DNA from 2 places in the Rhizobium sp. BT03 genome. Region 2 is predicted to be linked to the other one. Evidence: riboswitches for the same ligand, from Rfam matches in the RefSeq annotation. Region 2 holds a riboswitch; the other holds the start of a gene.
The links. A riboswitch is a leader RNA that binds a small molecule or an ion and turns the genes downstream of it on or off. The one in region 2 is predicted to bind FMN.
Positions count from the first base shown of each region.

Region 1 (6,200 bases), 1.2 Mb from region 2:
CCGCTTCGGCGAACTCAAGGATTCGTCGATCGTCGCGCAGCGGCTCGGAAAGAGCGTGCGCTATCTGGTCGCGGCGCCGGACTATATGAAGGGCAGGGCGCCTCCCTCGAAGCCCGAAGACCTGAAGGATCATCAGTGCGTGCTGCTGAACGGCCGTAACGGCGAAGCGGAATGGCATCTCGTCAGCGGCCGCAAATCGGTCCGCCAGCAGGTGTCGGGGCCGGTATCGAGCCGGGATTTCGAAGCGGTGAGCGCCTTCACCTATCGCGGACACGGCATCGGCCTGCTGCCTTCCACCTATTGCGACGATCAGATCAGAAGAGGCGAGCTCATCCGCCTCTTGCCGGACTGGTCGTCCGAGGAGATATTCGTGCATGCGGTCTATCCGACACGCCGCTTCCTGCCCTCGCGCCTGCAGGTCTTTCTCGAGGCGCTGAAGGCGTGGAAGACCCCCTTGTGGCTTCCCCTGCATTGAGGCACCCGATGCCATCACCGAAAATTGAAGCCGTGCACGCGGCTGCGCGTCCTTCCTCGATCAAGCTGTGTTAGAGTTCGCTGGCTTGGATGGCGCGGGGATTTACCGATGCTGACGACAGTTGCGGTGCTCATGGGGCTTTCCGGCCTCGTCCCGGCAGCACAGGCGGGGACGAACGAGGTTGACGTCAGCCTCGTGCTCGCCGTCGACACCTCGCGGTCGATGGATTTCGAAGAGATCGGCATTCAGCGCGAGGGGTATGTCGAGGCGCTCAAGCACCAGGAATTCATTAATGCGGTGAGGGGCGGTCTGACCGGGCGCATTGCCATCAGCTATTTCGAATGGGCAGGCTACGTCGTCCAGGATTCGGTGATCGACTGGCAGGTGATCGAGACGGAAGAGGACGCGATCGCCTTTGCCGGCAAGATCGAAGCCCGGCCGATCGCCACGCAACGGCGCACATCGATCTCCACCGCGATCGCCCAGGGCGCCGGCATGATCGTTTCCAGTCCGTTTCCGTCCAGGCGGCAGGTGATCGATGTCTCCGGCGACGGCCCGAACAATTCCGGCGATCCGGTCGCACCTGCCCGCGACGAGGCGGTGGCCTCAGGCATGATCATCAACGGCCTTGCCATCATGCTGCGGCCCTCCGATGCGCCCAACGGGCTCGACACATATTACGCCGATTGCGTGATCGGCGGCCCCGGCGCCTTCGTGCTGCCGGTGCGCAAGATCGAGGATTTCGCCGTTGCCGTGCGCCGCAAGCTGGTGCTGGAGATCAGTGGCCTTTCCCCGCCGCCAACGATGCAGAGAATTGCCGAGGCCGGCTCGGCGACAGACTGCATGATGGGAGAAAAGCAGTGGCGGGATATGTTTGAGCGGTGATGGGGTGGCTTGACGGCGCTTTCGCTCGGGGTGAAGCGAGAGACAATGAAAGACGTGCCGTGTGGCCCGCTATTGTCCTTCGCCTGGCCTTGAGCGGCAAGCGAAAGGCAAGCGGACTGCAGCATTATTAAGAGGGAACACAGACGCGACCAGCGTCTGCGTCCTTTACCGCCATCTATAACGGCAGCTCCCGGCCGGCCCGTTCGCTGACCATGTATTCGGCGTACCAGTCCGGCCAGTTCTCGTCGTGCTTGCCGCCATTGCGCTTTTCGTGTTCGCCGTGGGCGGTCGCCGCGCGGCGCAGCGCTGAGGCAAGGTCGCTCGACGTCGCAAAGGCCGTCTCGTCGGCGTCGATGCGTCCGGGCAAGCGCTCGGTGACTTCCTGGAACAGCCAGCCATTGCCGTCGGGGTCCTTGAACGAGGCGAAGGAGCGATAGCTGCGGTGTTCGGGATCGCGGCCGGCGATCCTCAGCCGTCCGAAGAGATAGGGTTCGTCCTTGCCGGCATAGACGCCCGATGCGTCATGAAACACCTCGCTGACCTCGACGCCGCGGGCAATAAGATCGCGGCGGGCGGCCTCGATGTCGGAGACGATGAGGTAGAGCCCCTGGGCGGAGCCGGGTTCCGCGGCGGTGATGTTCTGGCCGAAGATGATCGCACAGCCGGAGCCGGGCGGGGTAAACTGGATCACCCGGAAATCGGCATCATTGGCGAAGTCGGCGTCGAGCCGCCAGCCAAGGCCGTCGTAAAAACGTTTGGCGCGGTCGACGTCGGAAACGGGGATGACGACCACTTCGAGCTTGGTGTCGACCGGCCGTGTTTTCGGATTTGCGATAGGGGGTTCACTGCGCATTGCATTGCTCATCTTCAGCTCCTTGGGGTTCTGGATGCGTTAAGAATGGCGATACATGTCGGGGTGGAGTGGACCACAGCGCGGCGGGGGCGTCGAATCAATTATTCTGTCGGCGTTGACCTGATGAAGACGGCGGGATCGGTCCCGCCGCCTCGGTTCGGAGGAACCGCCTTACGCGGCAAGAGCGGCGCGTGTCTTCCCGATGGTGAGCGCGGCCTTTGCGGCCTCACGCCCTTTCTCGATGAAGTGCGCACGGTAGATCTGCTTATGGTGCTCGGTTTCCTGATACTGATGCGGCGTCAGCGAAACAGACAGCACCGGCACGCCGGTATCCATGCCGGCGCGCATCAGTCCGTCGACCACGGCCTGGGCGACGAATTCGTGGCGGTATATTCCGCCGTCGACGACGAAAGCGGCGGCAACGACGGCGCCATAGCGCCCGGTTGCGGCAAGTTCACGGGAAAGCAGCGGCATCTCGAATGCGCCGGGAACATCGAACACATCGACCTGCTCGGGCGGCACGAGCTGATAGAAGCCGTCAAGGGCGCGGTCGACGATGTCGGCGTGCCAGCTGGCTTTGATAAAGGCGTAGCGGGTGGGTGTCATGGTAATCTCCTTTGGCGAACAGACACATCACCCAAGGCGATCACGAACGTCCCCGACAGCCGCAAGGGCGGTAGGAACGCGCGTTCTCTTTCATCCGGACTATGACCGTCGGCTCAGGCATCTCACCTGATCTGCTGACCCTTCCTTAAGAAGGCGCTCGCGGGCTCGCAATCGAAACTGCATACCGCCGGTAGGGACTTTCACCCCGCCCTGAGAACAGCGGGGACAATAGGGGCAAGGTGGCCGGCTGGCAATAGGGTGAAATGCTTTCATTGTGGTGTGGGAATGGGAATGGCGCGAGTGATCTGGACGCGCGCCGGCATCTTCAGATCGCTCTCCTTCATAGGGGCATCATACGCCTCAATTGCCTTTCGCTTGGGCTCAAGGCGTTCGTCGCTGATGCTCCTCACCCCCCTCATCTGCCCTTACGGACATCTTCTCCCCGCCGGGGAGAAGAGGGGAGCAAGCTGCGCGATCGCCATTCCTGCAGCACAGGTCTCAAGGGGCGCGAGGCATCGCCACGAGTCCCTTCTCCCCAGCGGGGAGAAGATGCCGGCAGGCAGATGAGGGGGCGAGCGACGACAGGAGCGAGTGCACCGAGCGCAAGGGCACGGTGACGAGCCAGTGTCGGGGGGAATGTCTCCATCGCCCTTGCTGAGCGCGCACGCCCCCCTACATGCTCCGGGTGAGGACACCCCGTCAAAACAGCATGACCCGCCGATCCCGCCCGAGGCGAGGGAAGACCATAGCAAACCATGGGAGAGAGATATGCAAGAGCCCCTCGTCGTTCACCGCGAGGCGCATATCGCGGCGCCGCCGGCCGCGGTGTTTGCGCTGATGACCGACCCGGAAAAGATTCTGCGCTGGATGGGAACGGAAGCTGAGGTCGAGCCGCAGCCGGGCGGGCTTTATCTCGTCAACGTCACCGGCGCCCGCTTTGCGCGCGGCTCGTTTCGCGAGGTGGTGCCGGTTCATCGCCTTGCTTACAGCTTCGGCTGGGACGGCAGCGAGGTGGTGCCGCCGGGGTCGAGCCTGGTCGAGATCGATCTGATCGAGCAGGGGGGCGGAACGCTGCTGCGGCTCACCCATAGCGGCCTGCCGAGCGCCGATCAATGCGCCGGCCATGCGGAAGGCTGGGCGCATTACCTCGGGCGGCTGATCGAGGTCGCTGCCGGGCGTGACCCGGGTCCCGACTCATTTTCCGGCAGGACATGAACGGCTTTTGCGGGCCGGAGGCTTGTCCAGAAGCGGTTGCCGTTGCGGGGAAATGGCTGCCGGCGCTCCGCTCGGCCGTCCGAAAGCGCTTCTTTTTCGCCCGCAAACATGAACGCTCAGTTCATCTCCAGTTCAATTTGGCCGCCCTAGGGTGAGGGCGGCTGGATGAAATGGAGTTTCCGATGAAGGCACTTTCTATCGCGGCTGCCTTGCTCGCTGGCAGCCTCTCGATCGGCACAGCTGAGGCGATGCCGATGGGGGCAATCAATGTCCAGAGCAATGTCACAAGCGATGTCACAAAGGTCGACTATGCGTGTGGCCGCGGCTGGCACCTGAACCGCTGGGGCGAATGCCGGCGAAACTGGCGACGCCCGCCGCCGGTGGCGTTCTACGGCGGTCCGCCCCGCTGGGGCTGGGAGCGGCGTCACCGGGATTGGGATGGTCCACGCTGGCGCGATGAGCGGCGCGGCGAGTATCGCCGCCGCTGGCGGGATGATTATTAAGGTCGCAGTCAGAGACAGATCGATGGGGCCGGCGCAATCTTCGCCGGCCCTTTTTATGGACGTTTCTTCGGCGCCTTGATGTTAAACCGTGCTGACGAGCCAGTGTTTGCTGTCAATCAGTTCTTCGAGCTCGACAGGATCCTTGACGCCGAATTCATACCATTCGATCAGCTCCTTCGCCTTGCGGCTGCTCTCCTCTGCGGTCAGCTCGACCTGATATCTTTCGCACCACCGCCGAAGGATCGACGTCAGCAGCGTCATGTCGTTGCCATCCAGCGGATCTTTCGGCCAGAATATCGTGCCCATCGTACCCCTCAATCACACGATGATGAACGGCGCATAATGGAGCCAAAACTGCGCAAGTTTAAAGTGTTATTTTTTGTTTTGCGCCGTGATGAGATTCCCGACAGGGAGAGGGCCGCGAGCGGCGTTCTTGCTGATGTCCCGGAGCGATGTCATGTTAGGGCATGGATCTGCCGTCTCCCCTTGCCTGGCTGGTTGACGAGGCCGCGGTCTCGCCCGGTCCCGAACGGTTTCTGGCCGAGCTCGGGCGCCGGTTGTTGGCAGACGGCCTGCCGCTTTCGGGCGGCGCGCTGACGCTTTCGGTGCCGCATCCGATCATCGCGCGGCGCACCTGGCTGTGGCGGGCCGAGACCGGAGCCGTCATCGAGGCGCTGGCCTTTGCCGCCGCGCCGCGCAGCGATGCCGGCCGCGAGTGGCTTGCCGGGCTCGGGCCGGTCTGGGAGGAGAGGATCGGGCCTGCACCGGATGACCCCATGCTCGGCTGGGCTGGCATTGCCAACGGGGCGGAGGCCTTCGCTCCCGATGCAGCCGCCCGGCTGCGGGAGGTCGTGCGTTTTGCTGCCGCACCGCTTGCAGCACTTGCTGCGCGGGAGGCGCGGACGGCGCTGCTCGAAGCCTATCTCGGCCGGCGCAGCGCGGCCCGGGTTCAGTCGGGCGCGCTCGCCCGCGGCACCGGCGAAACCATCCGCGCCGCTCTTCTCTGCGCCGATCTGCGTGATTTCACCGCGCTTTCTGAAGTCACCGAGCCGCATGCGATGATTGCCGCGCTCGACGCCTATTTCGACCGCGTCGCCGGCGCCGTGCATGCCTTCGGCGGCGAGGTGCTGAAATTCATCGGCGACGGTGTGCTGGCGATCTTTCCCGTCACGACAGGCGCGGAGGCCCGGGGCGACCGCGACGCCTGCGAGGCGGCGCTGAAGGCGGTCGCGGCCAGCCGCGCCGGCATGATCCATCTCGACCGGATGCGTGAGGCGGAAGGGCTTGCGCCGCTGCCCTTCGGCGCGGCGCTGCATTTCGGCGAGATCCTCTGGGGCAATATCGGCGCGGCCGACCGGCTGGACTTTACCGCCATCGGCCCGGCGGTCAATCTGGTCAGCCGGCTGGAAGGGCTCTGCAAGCCGCTCGGCCGAAGCGTGCTGATCTCGGGCGCCGTGGCTGACAACACCGCGGCCACACTGACGCCGCTCGGCGAACATGTCCTGCGCGGGATCGCCGAGCCTTGCGCCGTCTTCACTTTGGGCGAGGACTGAGACGGCGTCGCTTTCGAAGAAAGCGCAAAAAATCATGATTGTTAAACTCCGCTTTTTTGGCTAAAGCCTCGCAGCATGAGAGAGGGGAGTTTTCAGATATGACTCGATAC
Region 1 is NZ_CP125640.1:4,328,366-4,334,565, forward strand. Features, by position in the region: gene QMO80_RS20990 (LysR family transcriptional regulator) at 1-475, shown strand, start outside; gene QMO80_RS20995 (DUF1194 domain-containing protein) at 584-1,360, shown strand; gene QMO80_RS21000 (VOC family protein) at 1,536-2,225, opposite strand; gene QMO80_RS21005 (6,7-dimethyl-8-ribityllumazine synthase) at 2,385-2,819, opposite strand; FMN riboswitch at 2,898-3,041, opposite strand; gene QMO80_RS21010 (SRPBCC domain-containing protein) at 3,588-4,034, shown strand; gene QMO80_RS21015 (GCG_CRPN prefix-to-repeats domain-containing protein) at 4,217-4,537, shown strand; gene QMO80_RS21020 (hypothetical protein) at 4,619-4,843, opposite strand; gene QMO80_RS21025 (adenylate/guanylate cyclase domain-containing protein) at 5,005-6,090, shown strand; gene QMO80_RS21030 (ABC transporter substrate-binding protein) at 6,189-6,200, shown strand, end outside.
Region 1: it holds a riboswitch for FMN, as region 2 does, so the genes downstream of both, QMO80_RS21005 (6,7-dimethyl-8-ribityllumazine synthase) here and QMO80_RS04955 (DMT family transporter) in region 2, are expected to answer to the same signal.

Region 2 (6,200 bases):
CGAGCTTGTCGAGCACGTAGCCGTTGGTCGCGCTCTTCAGTTCGCCGAGGAAGTCGTGGGCTTCGGTCTTCTTGACCACCGGCAGCTCGGCCCCGAGCTTGGCGGGCTTCAGTTCCGAGATCGCCACCTTGTAGAGCTTCTTCAGCTTGGCAGCGTCGCCGACGAGGTTGTCGCGTTCGATGATGTAGACGCTGTCGCCCTGCGCCGAGATTTCAGACAGGCCGACCCAGCCGCTTTCGGTCTTGTCGAGCGGATAGCGCACGGCACCCCATTCCTTCTTCTTCGGATTGTAGGAGACGAGCTTGACGAAGCCCTTCTCGTCGTCACCCCATTCGCGCTGGACAGCCATCCAGAGCGTGGCATCGTCGCCGGTGCCGACAATGGTGACGCCTTCGAAGCCGTAGCGGATTTCGTTGGCGGCGAGTTCCTTCGGCAGGGCGATCTCGGCCTTGATATCGCCTTTGGCGTTGACGTTGTAGAGGGCGTGTGGGACGAGACGCTCGCTGTAGCCTTCCGAGGCGAGCCAGAACGAGCCGTCGGCGGCCACCGCGATGCCTTCGATGTCGAGCTTCTGGGCCGGGGCGCCGTCGCGCTTGACGATGAGCGCATCGGTGATCACCGCCGGCTTCTTGCTGGCATCGATCGTGTAGATCGTCGGCTGCGAGCCGAGAACGCTGTCGCTGACGGCATAGAGCATGCCCGGTTTACCAGGCACGGCGGCGAGGCCGGAAAGGGCGGCGAAGCCGATCGGATTGCCGTCCTTTTCCGCAGAGACGATCTGTGGATAGGCCCTTTCGCCTTCCGCGCGCTGGTAGATCATCACATGCGAGCGCGCGCCGCCGTCCTTGCCGAGGTCGAGTTCATTGGCGGTCGCCAGCAGATTGCGCTGGGGAATCGCGATCGCGCCTTCCGGCGAAATGCCGGACGGCAGCAACTGCAGGAGCTCGGGATCGGCGCCGGTATCCTTATAGACGCCGACGACCGAGGCGCGCTCGGCGAGCAGGAAGAAATATTGTTCATCGCCGAATTTTGCCGCTTCGAGGCCTTCCGGCTCGACGCCTTTCGATCTCGAACGGCTTTCCGGATAGTGGCCGATATGGGCGACGGCGCGTTCGAAGGATGCACCCGATTCGTAGAGAAGCTTGCCCGTCTTGTCGAAGATGGTGAAACCGCGCGAGCCGCCCTGATAGTCGCCTTCATTGGCGACGACGAGGCGGTTATCATCAAGCCATTTCACGGCGTCGGGCTCGCGCGGCACGCCCTTCGATTCGCCGGTGAATTTCAGGGCGCCGTCCCGCTTGGTGTCGATGCCGGTGAGATCGACGCTGCCGGCGGAGAAATGCGTTTTCACCTGAGCCGTATTGGCGTCGATGATGACGATCTCGTTGTTTTCCTGCAGCGTCAGGGCGATCTCGTTCAGGCCGTTGAAGGCGACGAATTCCGGCTCCGGATCCTCCGGGGCGACGCCGGCAAGGCCGGTCAGCGCCACGTGCTTGATGGTGGCGCAATCGACGGTGCCGTTCTTGAGCTGGAAGACGACGAGATCGCCGGCCGGCATCTGCGGGATCTTGCCGTCATTGACCTCTTCGTCACGCTCGTTTTCGATCGCAATGGTGCCGAGCGTCTTGTCCTTGTTGAGCGCGATCGAATCCGGCTGGCCACCGAGATCGCAGCTGTTGTCGATCGTCTTCGTCGCCACGTCGACGATCGAAAGGCGGCCCGAGGGCTTCGCCTTGCTTTCGGAGGTGTTGACGGCAACCAGCGCCTTGCCGGCGCTCGAGGTGACCGAGGTCGGTTCGCCGTCCATCATCAGCGCGCCGCCTGATTTCGGCGCCTTGGCGTCGGTAATGTCGATGAAGCCGATCGCGCCGAGCGGGCTGTCGCTATAGATCAGCGTGTTGCCATCGTCGGTCGCGGTGATGATTTCGGCCGACGTCGCCGAAAGCTTGTCCTTGTCATCAGGCAGGTTCTCTGCGACCGGGAAAGAGGCGATGCGGTTGAAGACCGGTTCGGCCGCGGCCGGAGAGGCAACGGATGCGAGAAGCACGGCAGCGAGCGCTGCCTTGCGCGATGAAATTGTCATGGAAACCCCCATTGTCGAAAGATCGAACAGAGGTTTTTTGCGGGACCGCCATGACAGACACATGACAGCTGCGACATTTGCTGCGGATCGCCTCAGGCAGCTTGCCTTTCCCGACGCATCTCGTTCCTCATGATGAAGAGCGACGCGGAGAGAATCAGCGCGGCGCCCAGCCACAAATAGCCGGCCGGCGCGTAACCGAAGAACAGCCAGCCGGCGAGCACGTTCAGCGGCAGCTTCAGGTCGTCGAACGGCTGCACATAGGCGGCGTCGGCACTGGCATAGGCAAGGGTCAGCAGATATTGCGCCACGACCGTCAGCAGGCCTGCCAGCAGGAAAAGCGCAAGCGTTGCGCCCGTCGGCACGGCAAAACCCGCCGCAAGCGCCAGCCCGCCATTGATCGGCGTCAGCAGCACCAGCAGCCAGACGGTGATCGTCTCCGGCTTCTCGATGCCGGTGAGGTTCTTGGTGATCAGCGACGACGCGCCCCAGAGCAGCGCCGAGAGAACGGGCAACAGCGCCGACCAGGAGAAGCTGTCCGACCAAGGCTGCAGGATGATCATTGCTCCGGCAAAACCGACACCGGTCGCCGTCCAGCGGGCGGGACCGACGCGTTCGCCGAGGAAGAGCCGGGCACCGAGAATGATGAAGAAGGGCGAGGTCATGACGAGGGCGATCGCCTGCCAAATCGGGACCGTAGCGAGGCCGGACACCCAGGCCTCGACGCCAAGCGCGGCGAAGACCACTCGCACGACATGCCGCCATGGGTAATCGGTACGCATGGCGGAAAGGCCGACCTTGCGCAGGAAGGGCAAGGAGAAAAGGAAGGCGAAGCCGTATTGCCAGAAGGCCGCAGAGGCCGGGGGAAAGGCGAGCTTCATGGTCAGCCACTGGGTGACGACGTTGAGGAGCGAGAAGGCCATACCTCCAAGCACCATGAAAGCGGCGCCGACAAAGGCGCGGGACTGCGAGGCTGCAAGGGATTTCTGATTCATGCTCTTCATCCGCAACTAGGGACCAACATAAATCAGGACGCATGAGGCGGCGGCACACAATGCCGGCAGTCCCCTGCCCGCACGCGGCCATGCTCATTCTCTTCCATCCGGACTATACCGTCGGCTCCGGAATTGCACCGGATCTGCTGACCCTCCCCCCGCATGGGCGCGGAAGCAGGCGCTCGCGGGCTTGGGCCGAGACCCTCTACCGCCGGTGGGGAGTTTCACCCCGCCCTGAGAACAGAAATCTCGTAGATCAAAGCCGGCGCGACGGCAAGACCTGCCAAAACAAAGCGAGCCTGAATCAAAAAGGGGTCCGGCAAAGCCGAACCCCTCAAAAAATCCTGCACAGCCGGTCTCGTTTACGGCTGGCGGATAATCTCAGATCAGCCGTTGACGGCGTCCTTCAGGCCCTTGCCGGGCGTGAACTTCGGCACGTTGCGAGCCGGAATGTCGACTTCAGCGCCCGTCGACGGGTTCCGGCCCTTCGATGCGGCACGATGAGAAACGGTGAAGCTGCCGAACCCTGCGAGGCGGATATCGCCCTTGTTCTTGAGTTCACCCTGGACAACGTCAAAAACCGCGTCAACAGCGGAAGCCGCGTCAGACTTCGTCAGTCCTGCCTTTTCGGCGACTGCGGACACGAGTTCATTCTTGTTCATGTTTCCACCCCTTTCTAAATGGTACGAAACGACTCAAAAGTAAGCTAGGCGCAGAATAGGTTTCATCAGGCCCGCCGGGAACCCAAAAGCCCTGCAAATCAAGGAAAAGCAAGCGTCTCCATGACGTTTTCACAAAAAAGGCTGGCGTTTTCGCCAGCCTTTTTCCGTCTTTTCAGCCAATGGGGCATAAATGTGGCCAAGGCCGCTCAATGCGCTATGGTTGCGCCCGTCTCATCGAGGCCTTCGACCGACGTGATCACAGGCGTTTCCACGGTGCCGTCCCATTCGATCGGCTCCGGCCGCCGGATCAGCGCATGCTTGATCACCTCGCCCATGCGGGACACCGGGATGATCTCCATGCTGTTCTTCACGTTGTCAGGAATCTCCGCCAGGTCCTTGGCGTTCTCCTCAGGAATCAGCACCTTCTTGATGCCGCCGCGAAGCGCTGCGAGCAGCTTTTCCTTGAGACCGCCGATCGGCAGCACACGGCCGCGAAGGGTGATTTCACCGGTCATGGCCACATGCCTGTTCACCGGAATGCCGGTCATGATCGAGACGATGGCGGTCGCCATGGCGACGCCGGCCGAGGGGCCATCCTTCGGCGTCGCGCCTTCCGGCACGTGCACGTGGATGTCGCTCTTGTCGAAGCGCGGCGGCTCGATGCCGAAATCGACAGCGCGCGAGCGGACATAGGAGGCCGCTGCCGAGATCGATTCCTTCATGACTTCCTTCAGATTGCCGGTGACCGTCATGCGGCCCTTGCCCGGCATCATCACGCCTTCGATGGTCAGCAGTTCGCCGCCGACTTCCGTCCAGGCAAGGCCGGTGACAACGCCGACCTGATCCTCGCCCTCGGCTTCGCCGTGGCGGAAGCGCGGGACGCCCAGATAGTCGGAGATGTTGGCAGCCGTCACATGCACGGACTTCGTCTTGCCCTTGATGATCTCGGTGACCGCCTTGCGGGCGAGCTTCATCAGTTCGCGTTCGAAGCTGCGCACACCGGCTTCACGGGTGTACTGCTGGCTGATCGCCATCAGGGCGTCGTCGCTGACCGAGAATTCTTCCTGTTGCAACGCATGTTCCTTGATGGCCTTCGGCAGCAGATGCCGCTTGGCGATCTCGCGCTTTTCATCTTCGGTGTAGCCGGCGATACGGATGATCTCCATGCGGTCCATCAGCGGCGCCGGGATGTTCAGCGTATTCGCCGTCGTGATGAACATCACGTCCGACAGGTCGTATTCGACTTCCAGATAGTGGTCCATGAAGGTCGAGTTCTGCGCCGGATCGAGCACTTCGAGCAGGGCCGAAGACGGATCGCCGCGATAGTCCTGGCCGAGCTTGTCGATCTCGTCGAGCAGGAAGAGCGGGTTGGACTTCTTCGCCTTCTTCATCGACTGGATAACCTTGCCGGGCATCGAGCCGATATAGGTGCGGCGGTGACCGCGGATTTCGGCTTCGTCGCGAACGCCGCCCAGCGCCATGCGGACATATTCACGGCCGGTCGCCTTGGCGATCGACTGGGCGAGCGAGGTCTTGCCGACACCCGGAGGGCCGACGAGGCACAGGATCGGGCCCTTGATCTTGGTGGCGCGGGCCTGCACGGCTAGATATTCGACGATGCGCTCCTTGACCTTGTCGAGACCGAAGTGATCGGCTTCGAGGATCTTCTCGGCATTGTTGAGATCGGCCTTGATCTTCGACTTCTTGCCCCAGGGAATGCCGAGCAGCCAGTCCAGATAGTTGCGCACGACGGTGGCCTCGGCCGACATCGGGCTCATCTGGCGCAGCTTCTTCAACTCCGCATCGGCCTTTTCACGGGCTTCCTTGGAGAGCTTGGTCTTGGCGATGCGCTCTTCCAGTTCGCTCATCTCGTCGCGGCCTTCCTCGCCGTCGCCGAGTTCCTTCTGGATCGCCTTCATCTGTTCGTTCAGGTAGTATTCGCGCTGGGTCTTCTCCATCTGGCGCTTGACGCGCGAGCGGATGCGCTTTTCGACCTGCAGGACCGAAATCTCGCCTTCCATGAAGCCGAGCGCCTTTTCGAGGCGGGCCTTGACGCTGGTGGTTTCCAGCATCTCCTGCTTCTCGGTGATCTTGATCGACAGATGCGAAGCAACCGTATCGGCGAGCTTGGAATAGTCGTCGATCTGGCTGGCAGCGCCGACCACTTCAGGCGAAATTTTCTTGTTGAGCTTCACATAGCTCTCGAATTCGGAGACGACCGAACGCGACAAGGCTTCCAGCTCGACCGGATCGTCATGCGGCTCCTCAAGCACGTGGCCGAGCGCCTCATAGAAATCCTCGCGGCTGGTATAGGTGTCGATCTCGGCGCGGGCGCGGCCTTCGACCAGGACCTTGACGGTGCCGTCGGGCAGCTTCAGGAGCTGCAATACGTTCGCCACGGTGCCGACCTTGTGGATCGCGGAAGGATCCGGATCGTCGTCACTGGCGTTGATCTGCGTCACG
Region 2 is NZ_CP125640.1:992,869-999,068, forward strand. Features, by position in the region: gene QMO80_RS04950 (esterase-like activity of phytase family protein) at 1-2,095, opposite strand, end outside; gene QMO80_RS04955 (DMT family transporter) at 2,176-3,075, opposite strand; FMN riboswitch at 3,167-3,321, opposite strand; gene hupB (DNA-binding protein HupB) at 3,462-3,737, opposite strand; gene lon (endopeptidase La) at 3,944-6,200, opposite strand, start outside.